One region of the Nonomuraea terrae genome, then DNA from elsewhere that is predicted to be linked to it. Evidence: riboswitches for the same ligand, from Rfam matches in the RefSeq annotation. Region 1 holds a riboswitch; the other holds the start of a gene.
What was found. A riboswitch is a leader RNA that binds a small molecule or an ion and turns the genes downstream of it on or off. The one in region 1 is predicted to bind S-adenosylmethionine.

Region 1 (14,298 bases):
CGGCGACTTCCGTACGAGTGACAAGACCCGATCCGAGGCGATGGCGCTGATCCTGGGCCGGTGACGACCGAACGGGGTACCCACGATGTCAACAAGTATGGGGAAGCGCCTAGGCTTGCTCCATGACTAGCGTGCCCATCAACGTGCCGGGAGGTGCGGATCGGTGCCTCGTGATGGGTGTGGTCAATGTGACACCCGATTCGTTCTCCGACGGCGGCATGTGGTTCGACGAGGCGGTTGCCATCCGCCACGGCCTCGACCTGATCGGCCAGGGTGCCGACATCGTCGACGTGGGCGGCGAGTCCACCCGCCCGGGCGCGGCACGGGTCTCCCTGGAGGAGGAGCTGGCCCGGGTCGTCCCGGTGGTCCGGGCGCTGAGCTCCGAGGGCGTGGTGGTCAGCGTCGACACGATGCGCGCCGAAGTCGCCAGGGCCTCGGTCGAGGCCGGCGCCAAGATCGTCAATGACGTGAGCGGCGGCCTGGCCGACCCCGAGATGCCGCGCGTGGTCGCCGAGACCGGAGTCACGTACGTCGTGATGCACTGGCGCGGCCACAGCCATGACATGCAATCCCGCGCCGTCTACAAGGACGTGGTGGCGGAGGTGTGCGCCGAGCTCACCAAGCGGGTCGACCTCGTCCTCACGGAAGGTGTGACGCAGGCGCAGATCGTCCTCGACCCCGGCCTCGGCTTCGCCAAGAACGCCGAGCACAACTGGGCAGTGCTGGCCGGCATCCCCAAGCTGGCCGAGCTGGGCTATCCGCTGCTCATCGGCGCGTCCCGCAAGCGTTTCCTGGGGCGGCTGCTGGCCGCGCCCGACGGCACGCCACGGCCGTTCGACCGTAGTGACGACGCCACGATGGCCGTGACGGCGCTGGCCGCGCACGCGGGCGCGTGGTGCGTACGCGTCCACCAGGTGGCCCCCAACGCCGATGCGGTACGCGTTGCCGCTGCATGGAAGAGAGCCGGAGCAGGCACATGAGCGTCGACACCGCAGCCATCGAGACGGTCAACCAGGAGTTCTACGCCGCGATCGAAAGCGGCGACCTCGACAAGATGACGGAGATCTGGGCCGAGGACTCCCCTGACGACCAGGTGACCTGCGTCCATCCGGGCTGGACCCTCCTCCAGGGCCGCTCCGAGGTGCTGCGCTCGTGGGCGCTGATCATGGCCAACACCACCTACATCCAGTTCGTGCTGACCGACGTCGACACGACCGTGCTGGGCGATGTGGCCGTGCTGACCTGCGTCGAGAACATCCTGACCGCGGGGGAGGAGGGTGAGGCCAGCTTCGCCGCGGGCAAGGTGGTGGCCAGCAACGTCTACGTCCGCACCCCACAGGGCTGGCGGTTGTGGATGCACCACGGTTCACCGGTGCTCCAGGGCGACGACGACGATGAGGAGGAGGGCGAGCTTGAGCGCTGATCGCATCGCCCTCAAAGGCCTGCGGGCCCGGGGGAGGCATGGTGTGCTCGCTGCCGAGCGGGAGCTCGGGCAGGAGTTCGTCGTCGACGCGACGCTGTTCCTCGACACCGCGCCGGCCGCGGCCGGTGACGACCTCACCAAGACCGTCCACTACGGGGAGCTGGCCCAGGCGCTGACCGAGGTGGTGGAGGGCGAGCCCGTTCAGCTCATCGAGACGCTGGCGCAGCGGCTGGCCGACGTGTGCCTGGCCAGCGAGCTGGTGCGGCGGGTCGAGGTGAGCGTGCACAAACCGGCGGCGCCCATCCCGCTGCCGTTCGACGACGTGGTCGTGACGATCGAGCGGAGCCGCGCATGAAGGTGGTGCTCTCTCTCGGCAGCAATCTGGGCAACCGCTTCCAGACGCTGCAGGGTGCCGTGGACACGTTGTTCGACGCGCCGGGGCTCGATTTCGTCAAGGCGTCCCCCGTCTACGAGACCGACCCCGTCGGCGGCCCCGGCGGGCAGCGGCCGTACCTGAACGCGATCGTGATCGCGGAGACCACCCTGGAGCCGCGCACGCTGCTGGAGCGGGCGCAGGGCGTGGAGAACGCCTTCGGCCGCGTCCGCGAGGAGCGGTGGGGGGCGCGCACCCTCGACATCGACCTGATCGTGGTGGGCGACACCGTCTGCGACGACCCCGACCTCACGCTGCCTCACCCCAGGGCACACGAGCGCGCGTTCGTACTGGTGCCGTGGGCGAAGGTCGATCCCGAGGGCGTGCTGCCCGGGCACGGCCGGGTGGCGGAGCTTGTGGCGGGGCTCGATCGCCAAGGGGTGCGCCTGCGCGACGACCTGAAGCTGCAGAGGCCCGATTGAAGCCCACACATCCCGGTCACCTCGTCGGCGTCCTGGTCATCGTCGCCCTGATCGCGTGGGCGGTGATCTCGCGGGTCTACGCCGACCTGCCCCTCATGCCATGGACGGCGATCCCCACCGTGCTGCTGCTCGCCATCGGCGAGGGCTACAGCGGCTGGGTGACCAAGGCGCGCATCGCCAGGAGGCCCGGCACCAAGCCGGTGGAGCCGCTGGCCGTGGCCCGGTTGGCGGCGCTGGCCAAGGCGTCGGCGTACGCGGGGGCCGGATTCGGCGGGTTGTTCGCCGGGTTCGCCCTCTACACGGTGCAGCTGCTCGACCGTGACACGCCGCGTACGGAGTTCTTCGTCGCGACGGGGTCGTTCGTGTCGTGCGTGGCGCTAATCTGTGCCGCCCTCTACCTCGAGCACGCCTGCCGCATCCCGACCGAGCAGGACGAGGCCGACCAGCGCGACTAGCGCTCTTCGGGCAGGCCCTCGGCCGCCGGGCGGGAGCCGCCGCGCAGGCGGTCGTGCCACATGTCACGTTGCAGCAGGCGCAGCGCGCGGCGCAGGACGTCGCTGGGCCGCTCGCCTTCCCGTAGGGCGGCACGGATGATCCGCTCGTCTTCGGCGTTGGCCCGGAAGGCGATGTCAGCCATGGCCCTGAGCTTATGGACCCGCCGTCGTCTCTGTCCTGGGTTTACTCGTCGTCACTTGTCGCGTCACTTGTCGCGTCACTTGTCGCGTCACTTGTCGCGTCACTTGTCGCGTCACTTGTCGCGTCACTTGTCGCGTCACTTGTCGATGTCACCCACGACGAAGAACATCGAGCCCAGGATGGCCACCATGTCGGCGACCAGGTGCCCGGGTAGTATCTCGCGCAGCACCTGGATGTTGCTGTACGACGCCGAGCGCAGCTTGAGCCGCCACGGCGTCTTGTCGCCCTTCGAGACCAGGTAGTAGCCGTTGATGCCGAGCGGGTTCTCCGTCCACGCGTACGTGTGACCCTCCGGAACCTTGAGCACCTTCGGCAGCCGCTGGTTGATCGGGCCGGGCGGCAGTGAGCGCAGCTTCTCGACGCAGGCGTCGGCCAGGTCGAGCGAGACCTTGAGCTGGTCGAACAGCACCTCGAAGCGAGCCTGGCAGTCGCCGGCGCCGCGCGTGACCACCTTCACCGGCAGCTCGGGATAGGCCAGGTACGGGTCGTCGCGGCGCAGGTCGAAGTCGACGCCGGAGGCGCGGGCGACGGGGCCGCTCACGCCGTACTGCATGATCTGCTCGCGGGAGAGCACGCCGACGCCCTTCGTGCGGGCGATGAAGATCTCGTTGTGCAGGATGAGATCCTCGATGTCGGGCACGCGGCGGCGGGTCTCGGCGACGGCCTCCGACACCCGGTCGAGCCAGCCGTACGGCAGGTCCTCCTTCAGGCCGCCGACCCGGTTGAACATGTAGTGCATGCGCCCGCCGGAGATCTCCTCCATGACAGCCTGGATGCGTTCGCGCTCGTTGAAGGAGTAGAACAGCGGCGTCATCGCGCCGAGCTCCAGCGGGTAAGAGCCGAGGAACATCAGGTGGTTGAGCACCCGGTTGAGCTCCGCCAGCAGCGTACGCGCCCACACGGCCCGCACCGGGGGCTCCATGCCGAGCATGCGTTCGGCGGCCAGCACCACGCCCAGCTCGTTGGCGAACCCCGACAGCCAGTCGTGCCGGTTGGCCAGCATGATGATCTGGCGGTAGTCGCGGACCTCGAACAACTTCTCCGCGCCCCGGTGCATGTAGCCGACGATCGGCTCGGCGGCGGTGATGCGCTCGCCGTCGAGGGTCAGCCGGAGCCGCAGCACGCCGTGGGTGGACGGGTGCTGTGGGCCGATGTTGAGGACCATGTCCTCGGTGGCCAGCTCTTTCGCGCCCGCGCCGATTCCCACCACGCGTTCCGTCATACGGCCATGCTGCCACCGTCCCGTTGGGCGGGCCAGCGCGGGGGATGGTCAAGAGATGGCATGAAACGCATTCCGAAGCCGGACACGGGGAGGAATACCGGGAACGGGGGGAGATAGCACCATGAAGAGAGTTGTGTTTGACATAGCCGCGTTCATCGCGCGGATTGCCACTGGCGTGATCTTCGTGGCCCACGGCTGGCAGAAATGGCAGGGCGGACACAGAGCCACGGCTCAGGGTTTTTCGGAAATGGGGATTCCGATGCCTGACCTGGCCGCCGGGTACGCGATGGCGGTCGAGATGATCGGCGGCGTCCTGTTGATCCTTGGGCTGCTGGTGCGGCCGGTGGCGCTGCTGTTGCTGCTCAACATGCTCGGCGCGATCGTGTTCGCGCACTGGGAACGCGGTGTCCTGGTCTCCGAAGGCGGATGGGAGCTGGCGGGGGCGCTGGGGGCGCTCTGCTTGCTCTTCCTGGCGCTGGGCGGTGGACGGCTGGGCCTGGACGGCATTTTCCACGCGATGTTCCGCAGGCGTTCGGAACGCCGGGAGATGGAACGCGAACTGGCCGCGCACACCCCAAGCCGCACCAGAACCGACGCCGACACCGACATCGACACCACCGGCACGACCGGCACCGGCACGACCGGCACCACCGGCACCACCGGCACCACCGGCACCACCGGCGACACGACGACCGGCGGCACGGCGGCGGGCGCAGCCGGCGGAACAGCCGCCGGAACCACCGGCCGCTCGGAGGCGGGCCCGCCCGGCGGCCCGGAGGCCGGCCAGACCGGTGGCCGCACCACGCCAACGGAAGCGAGGGACCGAACCGACCGACCAAAGGTCCCGCACCAGCCATCAGAGAGAGGCGCGGGCAGCAAACTGAGCGACGAGGACATGCGAGACATCGACGCCCTCATCGCCGACGAACCACCCCAACACCGCAAACCACCAAACCGCTGACGCACCCTCTCCGCCGGCCAGGGATAGTCCACCCCTGCCGGGCTGAGTGCCCTTCCACCTCACAGTCTGTGGCTGAGGTCCTGTGAAGGGAGAAACCAGGGGTGGGATCCAGTCGGTGGTCGGGGCCGTCGCATGGGCCGAACGGCGTGGCTGGAACGCCGCGTGCACGGGCGGTGATTCCGCCTGCGGCGCCCTGTCGCCGTGCTGTGGTGCTGCTAGCGGTGCTGCGCCGGGGTGCTGTCGTGCTGTGGTGCTGCTAGCGGTGCTGCGCCGGGGTGCTGTCGTGCTGTGGTGCTGTCAGCGGTGCTGCGCCGGGGTGCTGTGGTGCTGTCAGCGGTGCCCCGCCGCCGTGCCGCCGTGCCGCCGGTCGTCGTGTCGCCGGTGGTGTCGGCGGCGTGCGGGCGCGCTGCCTCTGCTTGGGGGCCGCTGTGCCGGGTCGGCTCGGTCGCGTGCTGGGTGGAAGGGCGTTGACCAGGTGCTGGCCGGTGCCGGCGCTGACCGTGTGCTACGGGGCTGCTGTGCCGGGTCATGCCGTAGCGATGCAAGGCTGCATGGATCGCGAGAGCATCAGCCACCACCCAGAACGCCGGCACACCAGACACGTGGGCCTCTCCGCCGTAAATCTGCAGGGCTGGCGATCCAGCGTTCCTATCGTGGCCCGACGGCACTTCGTCGAACGCGCGGGCACTGTAGGCGTGTGTGGTCGGCCGTGCGTGACCGGCCGTGTGTGGTCGGCCGTGCGTGACCGGCCGTGTGTGGTCGGCCGTGTGTGGTCGGCCGTGTGTGGTCGGCCGTGCGTGATCGGCCGGGTGCGGCCAGCCATGCGTGGTCGGCCGTGCGTGGCCAGCCCTGCCCGACCACGACGGAGGTGCGCTCGTGGTCGAGGATGGTGGGGCGGTTCGGGGCGCGTGCGGTGGCTCTCGGCCGGCTACCGGAGGTCGTCGGCCGAAGCCTGGCGGATCGTGACCCGGCCGACGTCAGGGGGTGGTCAGGGCGTGGAGGGCGTTGAGGAGGCGGTCCACGTGTTCGTCGGTGGTGCCGATGCCGATGGAGGCGCGTACGGCTGAGGCTGTGTCGTCTTCGCAGCCGCCGTCGGCCTCGCCCAGGAGGTGCTGGAGGAAGGGGTGGGCGCAGAATTTGCCGTCGCGGACGCCGATGCCGTACTCGCTGGACAGGATTTCCGCCACCTCGCGGGCCGTGTAGCCGGCGACGGTGAACGAGACGATTCCCACCCGGGGGTGGTCGTCGCCCCATAGGGACAGCTCGTGCACGCCCTTGATCGCGGCGAGGCCCGACCGCAGGCGTGCGATCAGGCGTTCTTCCTCCCGGACGAGTGGGGTCCAGTCAGTGGCGGTCAGAGCGTCGCAGGCGGCGGCCAGGGCGATGGCGCCCAGTACGTTCGGGGTGCCGGCCTCGTGGCGGGGCTCCGGGTCGTCGTGCCACTCGGTGGTGTCGCTCACCGAGCGCACCGCGCCTCCGCCCTTCAGGTACGGCTCTCCGCCGGCCAGCCAGTCGCGTCGACCGATCAGCACGCCGGCGCCGAACGGGGCGTACAGCTTGTGCCCCGAGAAGGCCACGTAGTCGAGGTCGAGCGCGGTGAGGTTGAGCCGCCGGTGCGGCACGTACTGGGCGGCGTCCACGAGGATCCGGGCCCCGTGGCGGTGCGCGATGTGCGCCAGGGCGGCGATGGGCCACAGCTCGCCGGTGACGTTGGAGGCCGCGGTGACGACGAGCAGCTTCGGCCCGTCGATGGCGGCCAGCGCCTCGTCCGCCGCGCGTACGGCCTCGCCGGGGAACGCCGGCGGCGCCAGCCGTACGGACGTCTTCCAGGGGAGCAGGGAGGCGTGGTGCTCGGTGTCGAAGACCACCGTGGTGGTGCCTTCGGGCAGGCAGCCGGCCAGCAGGTTCGTGGCGTCGGTGGTGTTGCGGGTGAAGATGACGGCGTCGTCGGGACGGGCTCCGGCGAAGGCCCGTACGGTGTGGCGGGCCTGCTCGTAGCGGGCGGTGGTGAGCTGCGAGGCGTAGCCGGCGCCGCGGTGGACGCTGGAGTAGGCCGGGAGCGCGGCCGCGACGGCGGCGCTGACCGGCTCCAGACAGGGGGCGCTGGCGGCGTAGTCGAGGTTGGCGTACCCGACGAGCCTGCCGCCCTTCACCGGCACCTGGAGGTCGGCGCCGAGCACGGCCGGGACAGGACGTTCCGCCTCGGCGGCCTGCGAGAGACCGGCAAGCGACGGGCCGAGCTCCGACTGGCCGGCCGGCGATGCGCCGGTCTGCGCCGCGCCCGTCTTCGACGAGCCGGACTGTGACGAGCCGGACTGTGACTGGCCGGACTGTGACTTGCCCGGCTGTGACTGGCCGGGCTGCGACGAACCGGGCTTCGACGGGCCCGTTTGCGATGGGGTCGTCTGGGCGGGGACGGAGCTGAAGATCGTCAGGGTCGACACGGCATGCCTCCTGCAAGGGTCGTCGGACCCCTGGGAGCAGCCACGGAGCCCGCGCTTGCCCGCCACACCCCGTGGCGGACCAGGTCTTCACCCGGGGCACCCCGCCGCGGACGCGAGGGTTGCCGGCCAGCTAGCCGGGGCTTGTCGCTGGCACTCATGACCTACGCCGGGGACTATACCAAGGACAAACCGCTCATCGCACGCCCCCCATCCGACACCTTGCCGGCAACCGCAAGCGCGAACTTATGCCGCGCCCGGCTCGTTGCTACCGGAAACCGTCAGCTACTAGTCAATGGAGGTGCGCCGATGTTGGATTGGGTGACCGACCCGCAGATCTGGATCGGCTTCTTCACCCTCGTCGCCCTGGAGATCGTGCTGGGGATCGACAACATCATCTTCATCTCCATCCTCGCGGGGAAGCTGCCGCCCGAACAACGGGAGCGGGCACGTGTGCTGGGCCTGGCCGCCGCGCTGATCAGCCGGCTGCTCCTGCTGCTCGGCCTGTCGTGGGTGGTCCAGTTAACGGAGCCGCTCTTCGCCGTCCTCGGGCATGAAATTTCCGGACGTGACCTGATTCTGCTGGTCGGCGGCCTGTTCCTGCTGGCCAAGAGCGTCACCGAGATCAGCCACACGATGGACGTGGCGCACGGCGAGGACGGCAAGCAGGCCGCCGCGGTCTCGTTCACGTCGGTGATCGTGCAGATCATGCTGCTGGACATCGTCTTCTCGCTCGACTCGGTCATCACCGCGGTCGGCATGGTGGAGGAGATCGGCGTCATGATCGCGGCCGTGGTGGTCTCCGTGCTGGTGATGCTCTTCGCCTCGGGCCCGATCAGCCGGTTCGTCGACCAGCACCCGAGCATCAAGATGCTGGCGCTGGCGTTCCTGGTGCTCATCGGCGTCGTGCTCGTCGCCGAGGGGCTCGACCAGCACATCCCCAAGGGTTACATCTACTTCGCGATGGCGTTCTCGGTCGTCGTGGAGCTGCTCAACATCCGGATGCGCAGCAGGCAGCGCAAGAAGGTCGCGACCTCGGCGGAGGGAGAAACGGCTTCTAAGATGCACTAGTGGGCTTTGATCCTTGGAATCCGGATTTCGTGGCGTACCCGTACCGGGTCTATGACGAGTTGAGGCGCGAGGCGCCCGTCAGCTACTTCGAGCCGACGGGCCAGTGGCTCGTCGCGCGGCACGCGGACGTCAACGCGCTGCTGCGCGACCGCCGCCTCGGCCGGTCGTACCTGCACGTGGCCACGCACGAGGAGTTCGGCAGGCCGCCGGAGCCGGAGTTCCAGGAGCCGTTCTGGCGGGTGATCAGGGCGGGCATGCTCGACGTCGAGCCGCCGGTGCACACCAGACTGCGCCGGCTGGTCTCGAAGGCGTTCACCCCGCGTATGGTCGAGTCACTGCGTCCCCAGGTCCGGGCCATCGCCCGGAGCCTGGTGGACGCGTACGTCGACAAGGGCGGCGGCGACCTGATCGCCGAGGTCGCCGAGCCCCTCCCGGTGACGGTCATCGCCGAGATGCTCGGCATCCCCGAGGCCGACCGCCACCTGCTCCGCCCCTGGTCAGCCGATATCTGCGGCATGTACGAGCTCAACCCCACCCCGCAGGCCCAGCACACGGCGGTACGCGCGGCGACGGAGTTCGCCGACTACCTCAAGGCCCTGGCCGCGGATCGCCGCCGCGTCCCGGGCGACGACCTCGTCAGCGCGCTCACCCAGATCGACGAGCTGACCGAGGACGAGTTGGTCGGCACCTGCGTGCTGCTGCTCAACGCCGGCCACGAGGCCACCGTGAACGTCACGGGCAACGGCTGGTGGGCGTTGTTCAGGAACCCCGCCGAGCTGGCCCGGCTGCGCGAGGACCGCTCCCTGCTGCCCACGGCGATCGAGGAGCTGATGCGCTGGGACACGCCGCTGCAGATGTTCGAGCGCTGGGTGCTGGAGGACATCGAGGTGCACGGCGTGCGCATCCCGCGCGGCACGGAGGCGGCGCTGCTGTTCGGCTCGGCCAACCGCGACCCGGCGGTCTTCCCCGACCCCGACCGGCTCGACGTGGGCCGGGTGGACAACCCACACATCTCGTTCGGCGCGGGCATCCACTTCTGCCTGGGGGCGCCGCTGGCCCGCATCGAGCTCATGGAGTCGTTCGGCGCGCTGCTGGACCGGGCGGATACGCTGGAGCTGCGCGCGGAGCCGTCGTGGAAGCCGGGCTACGTCATCCGCGGTCTGGAGGCGCTGGAGCTCAGCGCCGCTGGCTGAGCCAGCCGAAGCCGCCGAGCCCGGCCGGGTCGATCAGCTCGGCCTCCTCCGACGCCCTGGCCAGGGCTCTGAGGTAGCCGCTCGGATCGGTGCGGGCCAGCTCCAGCGGCGGGCGGGCCCCTGTGACGCCCAGCGCCCGCAGCGCCTCGCGCTGTGTGGACAAGGTTGTGGATATCGCGCCGGCCCGCCGCCCGGCCTCGGCGCACGCGTCGAGCGCGACGTGGGCGGTGATGTCGCAGCTCCCGTCGGGTACGGGCGGGACGACCGCGCCGTCGCGGTATCCGGTCAGCGTGCCGTGGAGGGGACGGTTGTCCACAGGGTGTGCATAATCGACGGCCACCGCCCTGCCCCTGGTGAGGCGGGCCACGACCGAGGCCCACGCCTCGTCGCGGTGGCGGCCGATCTCGGCCCGCGCCCCCACGCAGGGCAGCGGCCACCACCGTTCGAGCCAGGCCAGGTCGGCCCGGCGCAGCGGGCCGTCGACCCGCTCCTCGCCCGTGCGTACGTCGACCATGACCAGCCGTGGCCCGTCGGGGGTCTGCTCCACCACGTCGAGCGGCACGTTGTCGAGCCACTCGTTGGCGACGGCGAGCCCGGTGATCTGGGCGGGCAGGCTGCGCGACCACCGGACGCGCTCCGGCAGGCCGGGCGGGCGGGGCGACACGTCGACGGCGGTGACGCGGAGCCGGTCGCGCAGCCCGGGGCCGGCGGCGGCCAGCACCTGGGTGACCAGCACGCCCTCGCCGGCGCCGATGTCGACCAGGTCGAGCCCGGCGGGGTGGCCGAGCTCCGCGTCCACTTCCGACAGCACCCTCAGGACCGCGTCGGCGAACACCGCCGACGCGCTGACCGAGGTGCGGAAGTGGCCTGACGGGCGTTCGCGGAGGTAGAAGCCCTTCTCGCCGTACAGCGCGCGTTCCGTCGCGGCGCGCCAGGTGAGCCACATGCCCTGGACTATCTCATGACTCGCCGACAGAACGCGGAGTAATTTCATGACTACTCAACGTGGCGGTCTTGCGCTAGCCTTTACTTGTTGTCATCGAGTGAATGCGCTTCGTCATCAGAACCGAATGGCGGAGGGGTTCGCTCGAGCAAGCACCCCCCGCGGCCATGGCCGCGCAACCGAAAGGAGCCCCTCATGCTGAAGAAGGTCCTGGTCCTCACCGGAGCCGTCGCCGCGATGACGCTGGCCGCCCCCGCCGCGCACGCCGACATCACCAGCGGCAAGGGCGGCATCATCTCCGGCAACCAAGTCCGCGTCCCGATCAACGCCCCGGTCAACGTCTGCGGCAACGGCGTCGCGGTCTTCGGCTTCGCGGTCGCCGGCTGCAAGGGCGGCGCGGGGGTCCACGGGTACAAGCGTCACTGGTAGAAGAAAGAGCCCGGGCCGGCGCAGGCCGGTCCGGGCTCCTCTCCCGGCTGGTCAGTCGGCGGTTGGCCAGCCGGCGCACCTCCAAGAGGTCGCATCCGATGCGGGCGTCGGTCCCAAACGGACTCGGCGCCCGCCGCCATGCGATGAACCCCTCTCCTCATCTCTTCCGACAGGGGGTGCACGATTTGTATGCCCTTGTCGCTTTTGTCGATAACTCAACCGGCAGCAAAGCCCCAGTCACGGTGGCATGCCCCCTGGCTGAGGGCCGGTGGGCGTGGCTTACCGTGGGCAACACAACAGGCCGTTACGCATGGCGATGCCATCGGGTCGACAGGGGTGAGACGTCATGGACGCAGGTGATCGGCCGGCACGGCTGACTGTCGGCGTGCTGGGGGCGGGCAAGGTCGGATCGGCCCTGGGAGCCGCGCTCGCGCAGGCGGGCCACCGCGTGGTGGCCGCGAGCGGCGTGTCGGATGACTCCCAGCGGTGGATGGCCGAGCGGCTCGGGGTCAAGCCGTCCCCGCCCGACGAGGTGGTCTCCGCTGCCCAGCTCGTGCTGCTGACCGTGCCCGACGACGTGCTGCCGTCGCTGGTCAGCGGGCTGGCCGCCACCGGGGCCGACCTCCGGGGCAAGATGCTGGTGCACACGAGCGGGGCGCACGGGCTGTCGGTGCTCGACCCGGCGGCGGCCGCGGGCGCGCTGCCGTTCGCGCTGCACCCGGTGATGACGTTCACGGGCCGCGACGACGACCTCAACAAACTGACCGGCATCTCCTACGGCGTGACCGCGCCGGAGGCGGTGCGCCCGGTGGCCGAGGCGTTGGTGATCGAGATGGGCGGCGAGCCGGTCTGGATCGCGGACGCCGATCGCCCGCTCTACCACGCGGCCCTGGCCGGGGCGTCCAATCACATGGTCACGCTCATCGCCGAGTCGTCCGACCTGCTGCGGCGCATCGGCGTCGAGCATCCCGGCCGCATGCTCGGCCCGCTGCTCGGCGCCGCGCTCGACAACGTGCTGCGGCTCGGCATCGCGGGGCTGACCGGCCCGGTCGTGCGCGGCGACGCCGGCACGGTGCGCAAACACGTCGACGCGCTGATCCTGGCGGCGCCCGAGGCGGCCGACGCCTACGTCGCGCTGGCCAGGCTCACAGCCGACCGCGCGCTGGCCGCCGGGCTGCTCAAACCGGAGGAGGCGGAGCGGCTGCTCGACGCGCTGGGGGGCAATATATGGACCTGACCGTCGCGTGAAAGGGCAACCATGGATCTGATCGTCGCCAGGAACCGGGCAGACCTCGTCGCGGCCCGCCGCGAGGGAACGGTGGCACTGGTGCCGACCATGGGCGCGCTGCACGAGGGGCACCGTTCGCTGATCAGGCAGGCTCGGGTGCGCTCGGATCAGGTCGTGGTCAGCGTCTTCGTCAATCCCCTCCAGTTCGGGCCTAATGAGGATTTTTCGCGCTATCCCCGTACGTTCGATGATGATCTGGACGTGTGCCGGGCCGAGGGCGTCGACGTGGTGTTCCATCCGTCCGTCGAGGACATGTATCCGCCCGGCCGGCAGGTGGGTGTGTCCGCCGGCGAGATGGGCCGGGTCGTCGAGGGCGCCTCCCGGCCGGGCCACTTCGACGGCATGCTCACGGTGGTGCTCAAGCTGTTCAACCTCGTCCGCCCCGACCTCGCGGTCTTCGGCCAGAAGGACGCCCAGCAGCTCGCCCTCATCCGCCGCATGGTCGCCGACCTCGACGTGCCGGTCGAGGTCCTGGGCGGCCCGACCGTGCGTGAGCCCGACGGCCTGGCGCTGTCCAGCCGTAACCGCTACCTGTCCGACGACGACCGGAAGGTGGCGCTGGCCCTCTCGCGGGCCCTGCGCGCCGGCGCGGCCCAGCTGACCCCCGACAAGATCCGTGCGGCCGCGCACGAGGTGCTCGCCCAGGCCGGCCCGAAGCTGGAGCTCGACTACCTGGCGCTGGTCGACCCGGCCACGTTCACCGAGGTGAACGAGGCGTACCACGGCATGGCCGTGCTCGCGGTGGCCGCCAGGGTGGGCTCCACGCGGCTGATCGACAACGTCACCGTCACGTTGAACCCCGCCTGATCGACCGCACCCCGGGGCATGCGCACGACGCGCGTGGCGTTATCGTCATGTTGACGAAATCGCCTCAGATGAGGAGAGCCCCCATGAGTGCACCGGCGATTCCCCTGCGGCTGACCGCTCCCGCCCCCGGCTGGACCGTCGAGGCGGACGTGGTCGTCGTGGGCTCGGGCATCGCGGGCCTGACCGTGGCCCTGCGGTACGCCGAGCTGGACCCGGCGGCCAGGGTCCTGGTCGTGACCAAGGACGTGCTGTCGTCCGGCTCCACCCGCTGGGCCCAGGGCGGCATCGCGGCGGTGCTCGACCCGCGCGACACGCCGGAGGAGCACCTGAACGACACGCTGCTCGCCGGGGTCGGGCTGTGCGACGTACGGGCCGTGCGCACGCTGGTGACCGAGGGGCCGGGGGCGCTGCGCCGGCTCATGGCCCGCGGCGCCCGGTTCGACCGCACGGCCGACGGAGAGCTCCAGCTCACGCGGGAGGGCGGGCACCGGCGGCGCCGGATCGTGCACGCCGGCGGCGACGCCACCGGCGCCGAGGTGCAGCGGGCGCTCGCCGAGGCCGTACGCGCCGCCCGCGTCGAAGTGATCGAGCACGCCCTGGTGCTCGACCTGCTGAAGGACGCCCGTGGCCGGGCCAGAGGCGTGACCCTGCACGTCATGGGAGAGGGCGAGCGCGACGGAGTGGGCGCGGTGCACGCCAGGGCGGTGGTGCTGGCCACCGGCGGCATGGGCCAGGTGTACGCGGCGACCACCAACCCCGCGGTCTCCACCGGCGACGGTGTGGCGCTCGCGCTGCGGGCCGGGGCGGTGGTGCGCGACCTGGAGTTCGTCCAGTTCCACCCGACCGTGCTCTGGCTCGGCGCGGGCTCGACCGGCCAGCAGCCGCTGATCTCGGAGGCGGTCAGGGGAGAGGGGGCGTTCCTGGTCGACCACGAGGGCGAGCGGTTCATGGCGGGCGTGCACGAGCTGG
Region 2 (14,298 bases), on a different contig from region 1:
GAGACGATGGTCCTGTTGCGCAAGGCCCCGCACTGACCCCACGGAGAAACGCAAGTGAGCGATGGACCGCTGATCGTCCAGTCGGACAAGACGCTGCTGCTCGAGGTCGACCACGAGCGAGCCGACGCATGCCGCAAGGCGATCGCGCCGTTCGCCGAGCTCGAGCGTGCCCCCGAACACGTCCACACCTACCGCGTCACCCCGCTCGCGCTGTGGAACGCCCGCGCCGCGGGCCACGACGCCGAGCAGGTCATCGACGCGCTGATCGGTTACAGCCGCTACCCGGTGCCGCACGCCCTGCTCGTCGACATCGCCGAGACCATGGCGCGCTACGGCCGGCTGCGCCTGGAGAAGGACCCGGTCAACGGCCTCGTCCTGACCTCCATCGACCGCGCCGTGCTCGAAGAGGTGCTGCGCTCGAAGAAGATCCAGCCGATGCTGGGCGAGCGCATCGGCGACGACTCCGTCGTCGTCCACCCGAGCGACCGCGGCAACGTCAAGCAGGCGCTGCTCAAGCTGGGCTGGCCGGCCGAAGACCTGGCCGGTTACGTCGACGGCGAGCACCACTCGATCAAGCTGCTGGAGGAGGGCTGGTCGCTGCGCCCCTACCAGCGCGACGCCGCCGACGCGTTCTGGAACGGCGGCTCCGGCGTGGTCGTGCTGCCCTGCGGCGCCGGCAAGACGATCGTCGGCGCGGCCGCCATGGCGCACGCCCAGGCCACCACGCTCATCATGGTCACGAACACGGTCTCGGCCCACCAGTGGAAGACCGAGCTGCTCAAGCGCACCTCACTGACCGAGGACGAGATCGGCGAATACTCCGGCACGAAGAAGGAGATCCGCCCGGTCACCATCGCCACCTACCAGGTGATGACCACCCGCCGCAAAGGCGTCTACAGCCACCTTGAGCTGTTCGACGCGCGCGACTGGGGTCTGATCGTCTACGACGAGGTCCACCTGCTGCCCGCGCCGATCTTCCGGATGACCGCCGACCTGCAGGCCCGCCGCCGCGTCGGCCTGACCGCGACGCTGGTGCGCGAGGACGGCCGCGAGGGCGACGTGTTCTCGCTGATCGGGCCCAAGCGCTACGACGCGCCCTGGAAGGAGATGGAGAACCAGGGCTGGATCGCTCCGGCCGACTGCGTCGAGGTGCGGGTGACGCTGACCGACGAGGAGCGGCTGGCGTACGCGATGGCCGAGTCGGAGGAGCGTTACCGCTTCTGCGCCACGACGCCGTCCAAGACCCAGGTGACCGAGGCGCTCGTCCGCCGCCACCTCGGCGAGCAGGTCCTGGTGATCGGCCAGTACATCGACCAGCTCGACGAGCTCGGCGAGCACCTCAACGCCCCGGTCATCAAGGGCAGCACCCGGATCAAGGAGCGCGAGCGCCTCTACCAGGCGTTCCGCGACAAGGAGATCCAGGTGCTCGTGGTGTCGAAGGTGGCCAACTTCTCCATCGACCTGCCGGAGGCGGCCATCGCGATCCAGGTGTCGGGCACGTTCGGCTCGCGCCAGGAGGAGGCCCAGCGGCTCGGCCGGGTGCTGCGGCCCAAGGCCGACGGCGGGGGCGCCCGGTTCTACACGGTCGTCAGCCGCGACACGGTCGACCAGGAGTTCGCCGCGCATCGGCAGCGGTTCCTGGCCGAGCAGGGGTACGCGTACCAGATCATCGACGCCGACGACGTGCTCGGCGGGGTGTGACGCTGGGTGCCCGGCCGCTCGCGCCGAGCGGCCAGGCGTTCAGCATGGTCTCACGTCCACGAGACTCCGCGGGTCGAAGACAATCCAACCACCCCCCTCACCTGCGTACTATCACGCCGCCTGCGACATACCCCCATGATCCGACAAACCCACCTGATATGCCCGAATTTTTCGGTATTTCCTGGTTGTTCGGTTTCGGGGTCAGCGCACCAGCAGGCCGCCGACGAACAGCACTCCCTCGGCCGCGATCCAGGCCAGCATCCCGGCGCCCATCACGCGGGTGAACGCACGCTGGTCACGGCGGGAGAAGGGCATCAGCCAGGCGCCGGCCGTGCAGACGGCGGCCACCGCGGCGAACAACCCCGACACACCGGTGACCGCGCCGAGCCGCTGCGCGCACGCCGGCTGCCCATCGACGCAGAACGCCTGCAGCCCCCACCCCGCGAACACCGACAGCGCCCAGAGCGCCGCCAGCAGGAAGCTCGCGATCGTGGGGATGATCGGCGAATACCGCACCACGTCTTGAGGCGTACCCCACCCCCGCTCGGTAAATGCTTTGGAAGCGTGTCGGAGTCACCACTAAACTGGCGGATTCGCTGCCTTAGACCACCTCCGAAAACCCACAGGGAGGCGCTTCCGCATGCCCGCATCCCAGCTGGCACCCGACATACCCTCTGACGTACTCGCCGCCGAGCAGGCCCACCTGGCCGCGTCCAGGGCCGCGCTCAAGGCGATGCGCGAGCACGCGCAGTCGCTCTCGGCCGACGCGGCCGGCGACTGGGTGTCGCAGCAGATTCTGCAGTCGCTGCTCGACCAGCGGGTGGCCGCGCTCGCCGACCACCCCGACACACCGCTGTTCTTCGGCCGCCTCGACCGCGAGGCCGCTGAGCGAACGAGCGCGCGACCGGAGCGCGACGAAGGAGCCGACGAGGAGCAGGTCGACCTGCCCACCACGATCTACGTCGGCCGTCGCCACGTCCACGACGGCCACAGCAAGCCGCTGGTGATCGACTGGCGGGCGCCGGTGTCCCGCGCGTTCTACCAGGCGAGCCCGGCCGACCCGATGGGCGTGGCCCGCCGGCGCCGCTTCGGCTACCACGGCGGCGCGCTCACGGCGTTCGAGGACGAGCCCCTGGGCGAGGGCGTCGAGCTCGGCCCGTCGAAGATCCTCACCGACGAGATCGAACGCCCCCGCACGGGCCCCATGCGCGACATCGTCGCCACCATCCAGCCCGACCAGGACGAGATCGTCCGCGCCACGCTGGCCCAGACGGTCTGCGTGCAGGGCGCGCCCGGCACCGGAAAGACCGCCGTCGGCCTGCACCGCGCCGCCTACCTGCTGTTCACCCACCGCGAGCGGCTGGCCAGGTCGGGCGTGATGATCGTCGGCCCCAACCGGGCCTTCCTGTCCTACATCTCCTCGGTGCTGCCCGCCCTCGGCGAGGTCAAGGTCGACCAGACGACGGTGGCCGGGCTGCTCGGCGAGCACGCCGCGCCGGAAGATCCGCTGGTCGCGGCGGTGAAGGGCGACGCCAGGATGGCGGCGGTGCTCGACCGCGCGCTCTGGCTGCACATCGTCAAGCCGGAGGAGGGCGTCGTCTACACCCAGGGCGTCTACCGCTTCCGGGTGGCCGACTACGAGGTACGCGAGATCGTCGCCTCCCTGCGCGGCACCACCCGCTACAACCCGGGGCGGGCGGCGCTCGCGCAGCGACTGGCGCACATGGTGCTGGTCCGGATGGAGCAGCGCGGCGAGTCGCCCGACGACCGCGTGCAGGACGCGGTGGCGCGGTCGAAGCCGGTCAAGCAGCTCGTGGAGGCGGTGTGGCCGAAGCTGACGCCGGAGCAGGTGCTGTACCGGCTGCTTTCGGACCGCGAGTTCCTCGCCAAAGCCGCAAAGTCCGATTTGTCGCCTGAAGAGCAGGAAATGCTGATCTGGCGGAAACCGTACCGGAGCTGGAAGTCGGCCAAATGGTCGGCCGCCGACGCCGCGCTCCTCGACGAGCTGCGCGACCTCATGGAGCGCACGCCGTCGCTCGGCCACCTGGTCGTGGACGAGGCCCAGGACCTGTCCGAGATGCAGCTGCGAGCCCTCGGCCGGCGCTGCCGCAACGGCTCGGCCACCGTGCTGGGCGACCTGGCCCAGGGCACCACGCCCTGGTCGACGAGCTCGTGGCAGTCGGTGCTCGAACATCTCGGCCAGCGCGAGGGCGAGGTCACGGAGCTGACCCTCGGCTTCCGCGTGCCGCGCGAGGTGCTCGACTACGCCGCCCGCCTGCTGCCCTCCATCGCCCCGGGGCTGGCCGCCCCGCGCTCGCTGCGCCCCGGCGCCGGTTCGCTCTCCGTACGCGCGGGCGGCTCGGTGGCCGAGGCGGCCAAGGAGGCCCTGGCGAAGGAGGGCTCCATCGGCGTGATCGTCCCCGACGCGCGGGTCGCCGAGGTCTCGGCGGCGCTGGCCGGCCTCCCCCACACGGTGCTCGACCCCGACTCCGCCGAGGACCACCGCCTGCTGGTCATCCCGGCCACGCTGGCCAAGGGCCTGGAGTACGACCACGTCATCGTCGTCGAACCGGCCGACATCGTCGAGGCCGAGCCAAGGGGCCTGGCCCGGCTCTACGTCGTCCTGACCCGAGCCGTCACATCTCTCACGGTGGTGCACGACAGGCCGCTGCCGGCCGAGCTGACCGCATGACGTCCGGCGGGCGCGGCCGATTCTAGGATGGCGGGGCAAGCAGCTCTCAACCTAGGAGGATGCCGTGCCCGCACCCCTTCCCCATGAACACCTGCCGTCGGTCCCCGCGCTCCTGGTCGAGAGCGACGACATCCGCGACGGTGAGACGCTCAGCGAGCTCCACGTCTTCAACGACTGGGGCATGTCGGGCCAGAACCAGTCGCCCCACCTGCGCTGGTCGGGGGCTCCCGAGGGCACGCGCGGCTACGCCGTCACCTGCTTCGACCCCGACGCCCCGACGGGCAGCGGCTTCTGGCACTGGGTGTCGTTCGACCTGCCGGCCTCGGTGACCGAGCTGCCCACGGGCGCGGGCACGGGCCCCGACTTCAAGGGCCTGCCGGAGGGCGTCGTCCACGCCCGCAACGACTACGGCGTCAAGGCGTACGGCGGCGCCGCCCCGCCGCCCGGCGACCCGCACCGCTACGTGTTCACGGTGCACGCCCTGGGCGTCGACAAGCTCGGCGTCGACAGCGACACCAGCCCGGCGGTGGTGGGCTTCAACATCACGGCCAACACCCTGGCGCGGGGCCACGTCATCGCCTACTACGGCGTCTGACGCGGGCGGCGCCCCGCCACGACCGACGGGGCGCCGTCGTCCGGCTCAGCCCCGCTAGTAGGCGCAGGCCACCATGCCGGGGGCGATGCGGTCGACCAGCGGAATGCCGAACGACGAGACCGGCACGCACACCGGCGTCCGGTACGGCGTCAGCAACGCCCAGCCGTGCTGGTAGCGGTGGTCGTCCCAGTAGTCGTCGTCGGCGTGGGCGGGGGCCGCCATCGCGGCGGCGGCGGCGAAGGACAGGACGGCGATGCCGGCCAGGCGCTTGCTGCGGGAAAGCATCCTCTGCTCCTTGCGTGTGAGGTCGGTGTGGCCACCACTTTCCCGCACGCGGCCCGGCCGCCCCCTCGCGAAACGTCATCGGGGACGTACAGAAACAAGAACGGCCCGGAAAAACCGGGCCGTTCTGTCGTACGTCCGAGGCGAAAAGACCTAGAAGTCCATGTCGCCGCCGCCCGGCATGGCCGGAGCAGCAGGGGTCTTCTCGGGCTTCTCGGCGATGACCGCCTCGGTGGTGAGGAAGAGCGCCGCGATGGAGGCGGCGTTCTGCAGCGCTGAGCGCGTCACCTTGGCCGGGTCGATGATGCCCGACTCGAACATGTTGACGTACTCGCCGGAAGCGGCGTTGAGGCCCTCACCAGGGGTGAGGTTGCGCACGCGCTCCACCACGACGCCGCCCTCGAGGCCGGCGTTGACGGCGATCTGCTTCAGCGGCTCCTCGAGCGCCTTCTTGACGATCGCAGCACCGGTGGCCTCGTCGCCGTTGAGCTCGAGCTTGTCGAACGCCTTGGCACCGGCCTGCAGCAGCGCGACACCACCACCGGGGACGATGCCCTCCTCGACGGCCGCCTTCGCGTTGCGGACGGCGTCCTCGATGCGGTGCTTGCGCTCCTTGAGCTCGACCTCGGTCGCGGCACCCGCCTTGATGACGGCGACGCCACCGGCGAGCTTGGCCAAGCGCTCCTGGAGCTTCTCGCGGTCGTAGTCGGAGTCGGTGCGGTCGATCTCGGCGCGGATCTCGTTGACCCGGCCGGCGATCTGCTCGGCGTCACCGGCGCCGTCGACGATCGTGGTCTCGTCCTTGGTGACGACGACCTTGCGAGCGCGGCCCAGCAGGTCGAGGGTGGCGGTCTCGAGCTTGAGGCCGACCTCCTCGGCGATGACCTGGCCGCCGGTCAGGATCGCGATGTCGTTCAGCATCGCCTTGCGGCGGTCGCCGAAGCCCGGGGCCTTGACGGCGACCGAGCGGAACAGGCCGCGGATCTTGTTGACGACCAGGGTGGCCAGGGCCTCGCCCTCGACGTCCTCGGCGATGATCAGCAGCGGCTTGCCGGACTGGACGACCTTGTCGAGCAGCGGCAGCAGGTCCTTGTTGGCGGAGACCTTGCTGTTGACGATCAGGATGTACGGGTCTTCGAGCACGGCCTCCATGCGGTCGGAGTCGGTGACGAAGTACATCGACGTCATGCCCTTGTCGAAGCGCATGCCCTCGGTGAGCTCGAGCTCGAGGCCGAAGGTGTTGCTCTCCTCGACGGTGATGACGCCTTCCTTGCCGACCTTGTCCATCGCCTCGGCGATGAGCGCGCCGATCTCGGGGTCGGCGGCGGAGATGGAGGCGGTCGAAGCGATCTGCTCCTTGGTCTCCACGTCCTTGGCCAGCTTGGAGAGCTCCTCGCTGACGCGCTCGACGGCGGCCTCGATGCCCTTCTTCAGGGCCATCGGGTTGGCGCCGGCGGCGACGTTGCGCAGGCCCTCGCGCACCAGCGCCTGGGCGAGCACGGTGGCGGTCGTGGTGCCGTCGCCGGCGACGTCGTCAGTCTTCTTGGCGACTTCCTTGACCAGCTCAGCGCCGATCTTCTCCCACGGGTCCTCGAGCTCGATCTCCTTGGCGATGGAGACACCGTCGTTGGTGATCGTGGGAGCGCCCCACTTCTTCTCCAGCACGACGTTGCGGCCCTTGGGGCCGAGGGTCACCTTGACGGCGTCGGCGAGCTGGTTCATACCGCGCTCGAGACCGCGCCGGGCGTCCTCGTCAAACGCGATCATCTTGGCTGCCATAAGGCTAGACCTCCCAGATGCAGGGTGGCTTACAAGGACCGAGCCGACGCCCGCGACGGCATGGGTCAGCATCTCCGTTCGGCAGACCCCATCGTCTCGATCCGAGTTGGCACTCTGCTGCACAGAGTGCCAACGAACTGTTTAGCACTCTACCCTGCCGAGTGCAAGCGAACGCCTCCCCATCTGGGGTTTACGCCCAGCTCATGAAGTCTGTACGGCGAGCCGCCACGCGGCCCGCCGTACGAGAGTCGAGGAAACCAGGGCGACGGCCCGCACGGACTGCGCTGCCGTGCGAACCCGTCACGCGCTTGCCGGCGACCGCTGATCAGACCGAGCGGACGGCCTCCGCCTGCGGCCCCTTCTGCCCCTGCGTGATCTCGAACTCGACGCGCTGACCCTGCTCGAGAGATCGATACCCGTCCATCAGGATCGCTGAGTAATGGACGAATACATCCTTACCACCGTCTACCGCGATGAAGCCGTAGCCCTTGTCCGCGTTGAACCACTTGACGGTGCCCTGCGCCACTTCCGACTCCTCTTACTTGTCTCACAGATCTCGCCCATTCCTCCGCGGGACCTGTAATCGCCCGACTTAACGGAAAATCAGTCGAGACGATCGCCCTCGACCATACCTGTGGCAAGGGGTTTGGCAACAGAGTCAATCTGCGAACCGCTATTTGCTCCGGCGCGAGTAGTACAACGTTAAATGAAACCGGAAAAGCAGAAGGCGCCCACTAGGGGCGCCTTCAGGAGTGTGGAGTCGGGCCGGGCTCAGCCGCCGGCGACGGCGGGGATGATGGAGATCTGAGTGCCCTCCGGGGCCGGGGTGTCGAGACCCTGGGCGAAACGGACGTCCTCTTCCCCAACGTAAACGTTGACAAAACGACGAATCTTGCCCGATTCATCCAGAATTCTCGGACCGATCCCCGGGAAGTCGGAGTCAAGCTTGGCGAGCACGTCACGAAGCGTCGCGCCCTCGCTGCTGACCTCCGCGTTCCCCCCGGTGTAGGTGCGCAGAATGGTGGGAATCCGCACAGAAACGCTCATGATTTAACTTGCCTTTCCTGGTTGTCAGACAGTCGCGCGGAACGCGTCGAGAGAGGGCTTGATGACGGCCGTCGGCACGGCGTCGTCGCTGATCGCGTCGAGCGTCTTGAGGCCGTCGCCGGTGTTGAGCACCACGGTCAGGGCCTCGGGGTCGAGCTGCCCGGTCTCGGTGAGCTTCTTCAGCACGCCGACGGTCACGCCGCCCGCGGTCTCGGCGAAGACGCCCTCGGTCGAGGCGAGGAGCTTGATCGCCCGCACGATCTCGGCGTCGGTGACGTCCTCGACCGCGCCGCCCGTGCGCCGCGCGATGTCGATCACGTACGGCCCGTCGGCCGGGTTGCCGATGGCCAGCGACTTGGCGATGGTGTTGGGCTTGACCGGCTGCACGACGTCGTGACCGGCCTTGTACGCCGTCGACACCGGTGAGCACCCGGCGGCCTGCGCACCGAAGATCTTGTACGGGGTGTCCTCCACCAGGCCCAGCGCGACCAGCTCCTTGAAGCCCTTGTCGATCTTCGTGAGCTGGGAGCCTGAGGCGATCGGCACGATGATCTGCTCAGGGAGCCGCCACCCGAGCTGCTCGGCGATCTCGTACGCGAGCGTCTTGGAGCCCTCGGCGTAGTACGGCCGCAGGTTGACGTTGACGAAGCCCCACTTGTCGCCCATGGGGTCGCCGATCAGCTCGGAACAGAACCGGTTGACCTCGTCGTACGTGCCGTCGATGCCGACGAGCCGCCCGCCGAAGACGCGGGCCATGGCGATCTTGGCCTTTTCCAGGTTGGCCGGGATGAACACGCACGCCTCGAGGCCGGCCCGCGCGGCGGCGGCGGTGACCGCGCCCGCGAGGTTGCCGGTGGACGAGCAGGAAAGGGTGTGGAAACCGAAGTTGCGCGCCGCTTCGACGGCCATCGCGACCACCCGGTCCTTGAAGGAGTGGGTGGGGTTTCCGGAATCGTCCTTCACATAAAGGGAGTTGATACCGAGCGCTCGCCCGAGGTTTCCGGCCTTGACCAATCGCGTCCAGCCCGGGTTCATATTGGGCTTGGTGGCCACGTCGGCCGGAACGGGAAGCAGTGCGCGGTAGCGCCAGATGTTGGCGGGGCCTGATTCGATCTGCGCCCGCGTCACCTCGCCGAATTCGTAGGCCGCCTCAAGCGGCCCGAAACACTCTTCGCAGGCGAAGATGGGGCCGAGCGGGTAACGAGCGCCGCACTCGCGGCAGGACAGAGCGACAGCAGGACCAAAGTCGAGCGACATGAAGCGAGGCCTTCCCTCATCTTCGCCCACGGCCACCTTGACCGCGAACCGGAATTGGCACCTGTCCCGGTCGGCCTCGCCACGTCGCGAGTCACAAGCCGGGAGGGTTGCCGGGGCTTCGCAGGGCCGGTCCCTCCACCCCTCTGGATGAGCAATATGAAGTTGTTGAAATGGACTCTACCCGCCTAAGTGGCCGATATTACCACCCGTCTCACTATACGAGACGCACGGTCTCAGCGGTAGTCGTCCCCCAGCACGGCCTGCACGTATTTGCGGGCCTGGTGAATGCGGGACTTCGCGGTGCCGAGCGGGATGCCGAGCTGCTCGGCCACCTCGTTGTAGTCGAGCTGGACGATGTCGCGCAGCACCAGCGCCTGCGCCAGGTCGGGCTTGTCGGCCTCCAGCGCCTCCATCGCGTCGAGCAGGTCGAGCCGCGAGCCGGCGATCACGCTCACCCGCCGTGCGTCGGGCTTCTGCATGGGCAGCTCGTCGGAGGTCTGCTCGGCCGCCCGTCGCTTGAGCGACCGGTACGTCGTGCGCGCGCAGTTGGCCGTCACGATGTGCAGCCAGGTGCTGAACCTGGCGCGCCCCTCGAACCGCCCGATGTTGCGGGCCACCGCCAGCAACGTGTCCTGCGAGGCCTCCTCGGCGTCCTGGTGGTAGGGCAGGATCCGCGAGCAGTGGCGCATCACGTCGGGCTCGATCCGCGCCAGGAGCTCGCCCAGCGCGCGGTGGTCCCCCGCGGCGGCGGAGCGGGCGAGTTCCTCGGTTAGCTCATCAAGCGCCATAGCTGGGATCCTAGATCGAAGGGAGCCCGGTTGACGTCCTCCTTCCCGAAGGGGAGGGGATTCCAACCGTCGCGGCCCGGCCTTCCGCTCCACTGCCGGTCTCCTCGGAGGTATTCGATGAACAGCGTCCTGGTGGCCTCCAACAGGGGTCCGGTCTCCTTCACCGTCTCCGACGGAGGCGAGCTGACCATGAAACGCGGCGGCGGTGGCCTGGTCTCCGGGCTGTCGGGGGTGGTCAAGGACGACGGCCTGCTGTGGGTCTGCGCCGCGCTGTCCGACGGCGACCGCAGCGCCGTACGCCAGGCTCCCGAGGGGCGCATCGACCACGCCGGCTACGACACCGGCCCGCTGCGGATGCTGGACATCCCGCCGGCCACCTTCCACCGCGCCTACAACGCCGTGGCCAACTCCACCCTGTGGTTCGTCAACCACCTGCTCTACGACATCCCCAACGCGCCCAACTTCGGCACGAAGTTCGCCCGCGAGTGGGAGTCGTACCGCGACTACAACGGCGCGTTCGCGCTGGCGCTGGCCGAGGAGGCCGGTCACGGCGCCCGCGTGATGGTGCAGGACTACCACCTGACCCTGACCCCGGCGATGCTCCGCGCCGAGCGGCCCGACCTGCGCATCGCCCACTTCAGCCACACGCCGTGGGCGCCGCCGGAATACTTCTCGCTGCTGCCCGACGAGGTGGCCCGCGAGGTGCTCGAAGGCATTCTCGGCGCCGACCACGCCGGGTTCCTCACCGACCGGTGGGCGCAGTTGTTCATGGACTGCTGCGAGCGGCTGCTCGGCGCCGAGGCCGACCGCGTCGCCCGCACGGTCACCCACCAGGGCCGCACGACCCGCATCGGCGTGCACGCCCTGGGCGTCGACGGCGCGGCGCTGCGGCAGCGGGCCGGCGAGCCCGACGTCGAGTCGCACATGACGGTGCTCAGGGAGCAGGTCGGCGACCGCCGGCTGATCGTCCGCATCGACCGCACCGAGCTGTCGAAGAACATCGTGCGCGGGCTGGTGGCCTACGGCGAGTTCCTGGCGGCCCACCCCGAGTGGCACGGGCGGGTGGTCCACCTGGCCTTCGCCTACCCGAGCCGCCACGACCTGCCCGAATACCGCGAGTACACCGCGTCGGTGCAGCGCTGCGCCCAGGAGATCGAGGACGCCTACGCCACCGAGGACTGGGCCCCGGTGATCCTCAACGTCGACGACGACTACCCGCGCTCCCTGGCCGCGTACCGGATGGCCGACGTGCTGCTGGTCAACCCGATCCGCGACGGGATGAACCTGGTCGCCAAGGAGGGCCCGGTGCTGTCGCCGCACTGCGCGCTGGTGCTCTCCCGGGAGGCCGGCGCGGCGGCCGAGCTGGGCCCGCACGCGCTGCTGGTCAACCCGTACGACATCAGCGGCACCGCCGCGGCGCTGCACGAGGCGCTGGTCATGCCGGAGGAGGAGCGCCGCAGGCGCCGCGACCGGCTGCACGCCGCGGCCACGGCGCTGCCCCCGGACAGGTGGCTGGCCGCGCAGCTCGACGCCCTAGCATGAGGGGGTCTCATCCCCCCGTCCAGGGAGCTGCCGGGTGACCTCGGTCTTACCCCGCGTCCGGCTGGTCAGAGACCGCCCGACCTGGCTCATCTACCTCCAGCTCGGCACGTTCGCCAGCTACCTCTACGGCCTGAGCGCCGCGCTGCCGCTGCTGCGCGCCGACCAGGGCACTTCCGCCACCGTGGCCGGGCTGCACGGCACCGCCATGGCCCTCGGCACGATCGCGGCCGGCCTCGCGCTGTCCCCGCTCACCCGCAGGTACGGCCGCCGCGTGACGAGCTGGGCCGGCCTGGCCGGCATGAACGCCGGTGTGCTGCTGGTGCTGGCGTCCGACGCCCAGCCTCTGACGCTGCTCGGCTACGGCGTGTCCGGCGGCTTCAGCTCGATCCTGCTCTACACGGCCATGGCGGCGCTCAGCGACCACCACGGCCCCGCCGGTCCCGCGGCGATCAGCGAGGCGAACGCGGTCGGCGTCGTGGTCGGCATGGGGATGACGTTCGGGCTCAGCATGGTCGCGCAGTCCACGCTCGGCTGGCGGGCCGCGCTGCTGGTCACGCCGGTCGCCAGCGTGCTGCTCGCGCTGGCGATGGGCCGGGTCTGGCCCGCCGTGCGGGAGGCGGCGGGCGTCGCCGGCGGCCCGGCCGGGCGGCCCGGCTGGCGCTTCCACATGGCGGGGCTGGTGCTGTTCTGCTGCGTGGCGATGGAGTTCACGTTCAACCTGTGGGCGGCCGACCTGTTCGCCTCCCGTACGGGCCTGAGCACCGCGGCGGCGGCCACCGGGCTGACCGCGTTCGTGGCCGGGATGGCGGCGGGGCGCTTCGCCGGGGCGCAACTGGCGCTGCGGCTGCCGCCCGCGCCGCTGTTCGCCGGAGCGCTGGCGGTGACGTTCGCGGGCTGGCTGGTCTTCTGGCTCAGCACCCACCCCGCGCTGTCGTACGCCGGGCTGGCGCTCTGCGGGCTCGGCACCTCGCTGCACTTCCCGCTGGCCATGACCGGCCTGATCACCGGGGCCGGCGGCCGGTCGGACCTGGCGGCGGCGGCCTCGCCGATCTGGGCGGGCGCGGCCATGGCGGCCGGCCCGCTGGCCCTCGGCGCGCTCGCCGACGGGTTCGGCACCCGCACCGCGTTCCTGATGGTGCCGGTGCTCATCGGGCTGGCCGTCGCCGGGGTGCTCATTTCCAGTCGGCGTTCCTGAGGGCGTCGGCCAGGCCCGGGGTGTTCCACTGGTCGACGACGAGGACGCGGGTCCGCGGCAGGTACCACTCGCGCTGCACGTACCGGGACTTCACGGCCCCGTCGGTGTAGGAGACGCAGGTGGCCTTCCACTCCCGGTAGGCCGCCCGGTGGCCGGGGCCGACCTGGCGCAGGCCCTTGACCCGCGCCGCCCCGAGGACCTGGCCCCACTTGCCGTTGTGCGGGCACCTCTGCACGTCGGTGGCGGGGTAGAAGGGCTTCGCGCCGTTGTACGGACGGAAGAGCTCGTTGCCCGCCTTGATGGCCTTCGGGCCGAGGATCCAGAAGCTGTCGCACCCCGGGGTGCCGTACCCGCCGCCGGGGTGGGCGCACTTGCCGGTGACCACCTTGGTCCAGTCGGGGTTGACGCGGTGGACCTCCCACTCGATCGGCAGGTAGAGCGTCAGCCCGCCCCGGAGCTTCAGCGGCTGGGCGGGGGCCGCGTGGGCTGCGGTGGGGACGGCGAGTACGGCGGCCGCGGCCGTGGCGGCGACGGCGAGGAAGCGCTTCGACATGCGCCGAGACTAGGGATTCCCGCTTGCAGGCGAGTCACGAACGGCTGAACGCGGACGCCAGCTCGGCCAGCAGCGCCACGACCCCCTCCGGCCCCTCGACCACGATGTCGGCCCGCTCGCTCAGCGCGGTCACCTCGGCGGAGCCGCTGCACACGGTCACCCCGGGCAGCCCCGAGGCGCGTACGGCGTCGAAGGCCGCCAGGTCGCCGAGGTCGTCGCCGGCGAACATCACCGAGCGCGCGTTCCGCTCGGCCAGGAAGAGGCTGAGCGCCTGCCCCTTGTCCATGCCGGGCGGCCGCAGCTCCAGCACCATGCGCCCGGGCTCGATGACCAGGCCGTGTTCGCCGGCCAGCTTGGCCAGCGGCTCGCGCAGGGCGGCCAGCGCGCCCTCGGGGTCGGGGCTGCGCCGGGTGTGCACGGCCACGGCCCGGCCCTTGTCCTCGATGGTCACGCCGTCCAGGCCGAGCGAGTCGAGCAGCAACGGCAGCTCGGCCTCGGCCCGCGGCACTCCCGGCGGGGGCGGCGGGGCGGAGACGCGCCCGGCCTCCCAGCGTTCGAAGCCGTAGTGGCCGAGCACGACGAGCTTCGGCACGTCGGCCAGGCCGGGGCCGAGCTCAAGGGCGGTGGCCGGGGGTCTGCCGGTCACGATGGCCACCGCGAGAACGTGGGCGCCCAGCTCGGCGAGGACTTCGGGCGCCTTCGGGTGGATCACGGCCTTGGCCGGGTCGGGCACGATGGGCGACAGGGTGCCGTCGAAGTCGAGCCCGATCACGGCGCCCGCCGGATCGCTCAGGATCGCTTCCATTCCAGGGATGTTCCTCACGCGGGCCCCCGTACCCACCGTGTCAGGGGCGCATGCCAAGCCTT

Region 2: it holds a riboswitch for S-adenosylmethionine, as region 1 does, so the genes downstream of both, thrC (threonine synthase) here and ACIBP6_RS32365 (aminotransferase class V-fold PLP-dependent enzyme) in region 1, are expected to answer to the same signal.

What each region holds. Positions count from the first base shown of each region.
Region 1 covers NZ_JBITLL010000006.1:626,568-640,865, forward strand. The annotation lists gene folE (GTP cyclohydrolase I FolE) at 1-64, shown strand, start outside; gene folP (dihydropteroate synthase) at 123-980, shown strand; gene ACIBP6_RS32330 (nuclear transport factor 2 family protein) at 977-1,423, shown strand; gene folB (dihydroneopterin aldolase) at 1,413-1,778, shown strand; gene folK (2-amino-4-hydroxy-6-hydroxymethyldihydropteridine diphosphokinase) at 1,775-2,278, shown strand; gene ACIBP6_RS32345 (DUF3180 domain-containing protein) at 2,275-2,733, shown strand; gene ACIBP6_RS32350 (hypothetical protein) at 2,730-2,915, opposite strand; gene ACIBP6_RS32355 (NADH-quinone oxidoreductase subunit D) at 3,051-4,196, opposite strand; gene ACIBP6_RS32360 (DoxX family protein) at 4,318-5,157, shown strand; gene ACIBP6_RS32365 (aminotransferase class V-fold PLP-dependent enzyme) at 6,135-7,337, opposite strand; SAM riboswitch class IV at 7,648-7,763, opposite strand; gene ACIBP6_RS32370 (TerC family protein) at 7,908-8,669, shown strand; gene ACIBP6_RS32375 (cytochrome P450) at 8,669-9,862, shown strand; gene ACIBP6_RS32380 (SAM-dependent methyltransferase) at 9,846-10,808, opposite strand; gene ACIBP6_RS32385 (chaplin) at 11,001-11,234, shown strand; gene ACIBP6_RS32390 (Rossmann-like and DUF2520 domain-containing protein) at 11,581-12,471, shown strand; gene panC (pantoate--beta-alanine ligase) at 12,493-13,329, shown strand; gene ACIBP6_RS32400 (L-aspartate oxidase) at 13,413-14,298, shown strand, end outside.
Region 2 covers NZ_JBITLL010000009.1:619,992-634,289, forward strand. The annotation lists gene ACIBP6_RS45170 (DNA repair helicase XPB) at 55-1,701, shown strand; gene ACIBP6_RS45175 (hypothetical protein) at 1,903-2,220, opposite strand; gene ACIBP6_RS45180 (HelD family protein) at 2,342-4,393, shown strand; gene ACIBP6_RS45185 (YbhB/YbcL family Raf kinase inhibitor-like protein) at 4,458-4,988, shown strand; gene ACIBP6_RS45190 (hypothetical protein) at 5,043-5,273, opposite strand; gene groL (chaperonin GroEL) at 5,424-7,049, opposite strand; gene ACIBP6_RS45200 (cold-shock protein) at 7,375-7,575, opposite strand; gene ACIBP6_RS45205 (MoaD/ThiS family protein) at 7,821-8,096, opposite strand; gene thrC (threonine synthase) at 8,121-9,353, opposite strand; SAM riboswitch class I at 9,367-9,507, opposite strand; gene ACIBP6_RS45215 (RNA polymerase sigma factor) at 9,587-10,141, opposite strand; gene ACIBP6_RS45220 (trehalose-6-phosphate synthase) at 10,259-11,683, shown strand; gene ACIBP6_RS45225 (MFS transporter) at 11,718-12,878, shown strand; gene ACIBP6_RS45230 (hypothetical protein) at 12,856-13,431, opposite strand; gene otsB (trehalose-phosphatase) at 13,466-14,236, opposite strand; gene ACIBP6_RS45240 (DUF3263 domain-containing protein) at 14,277-14,298, opposite strand, start outside.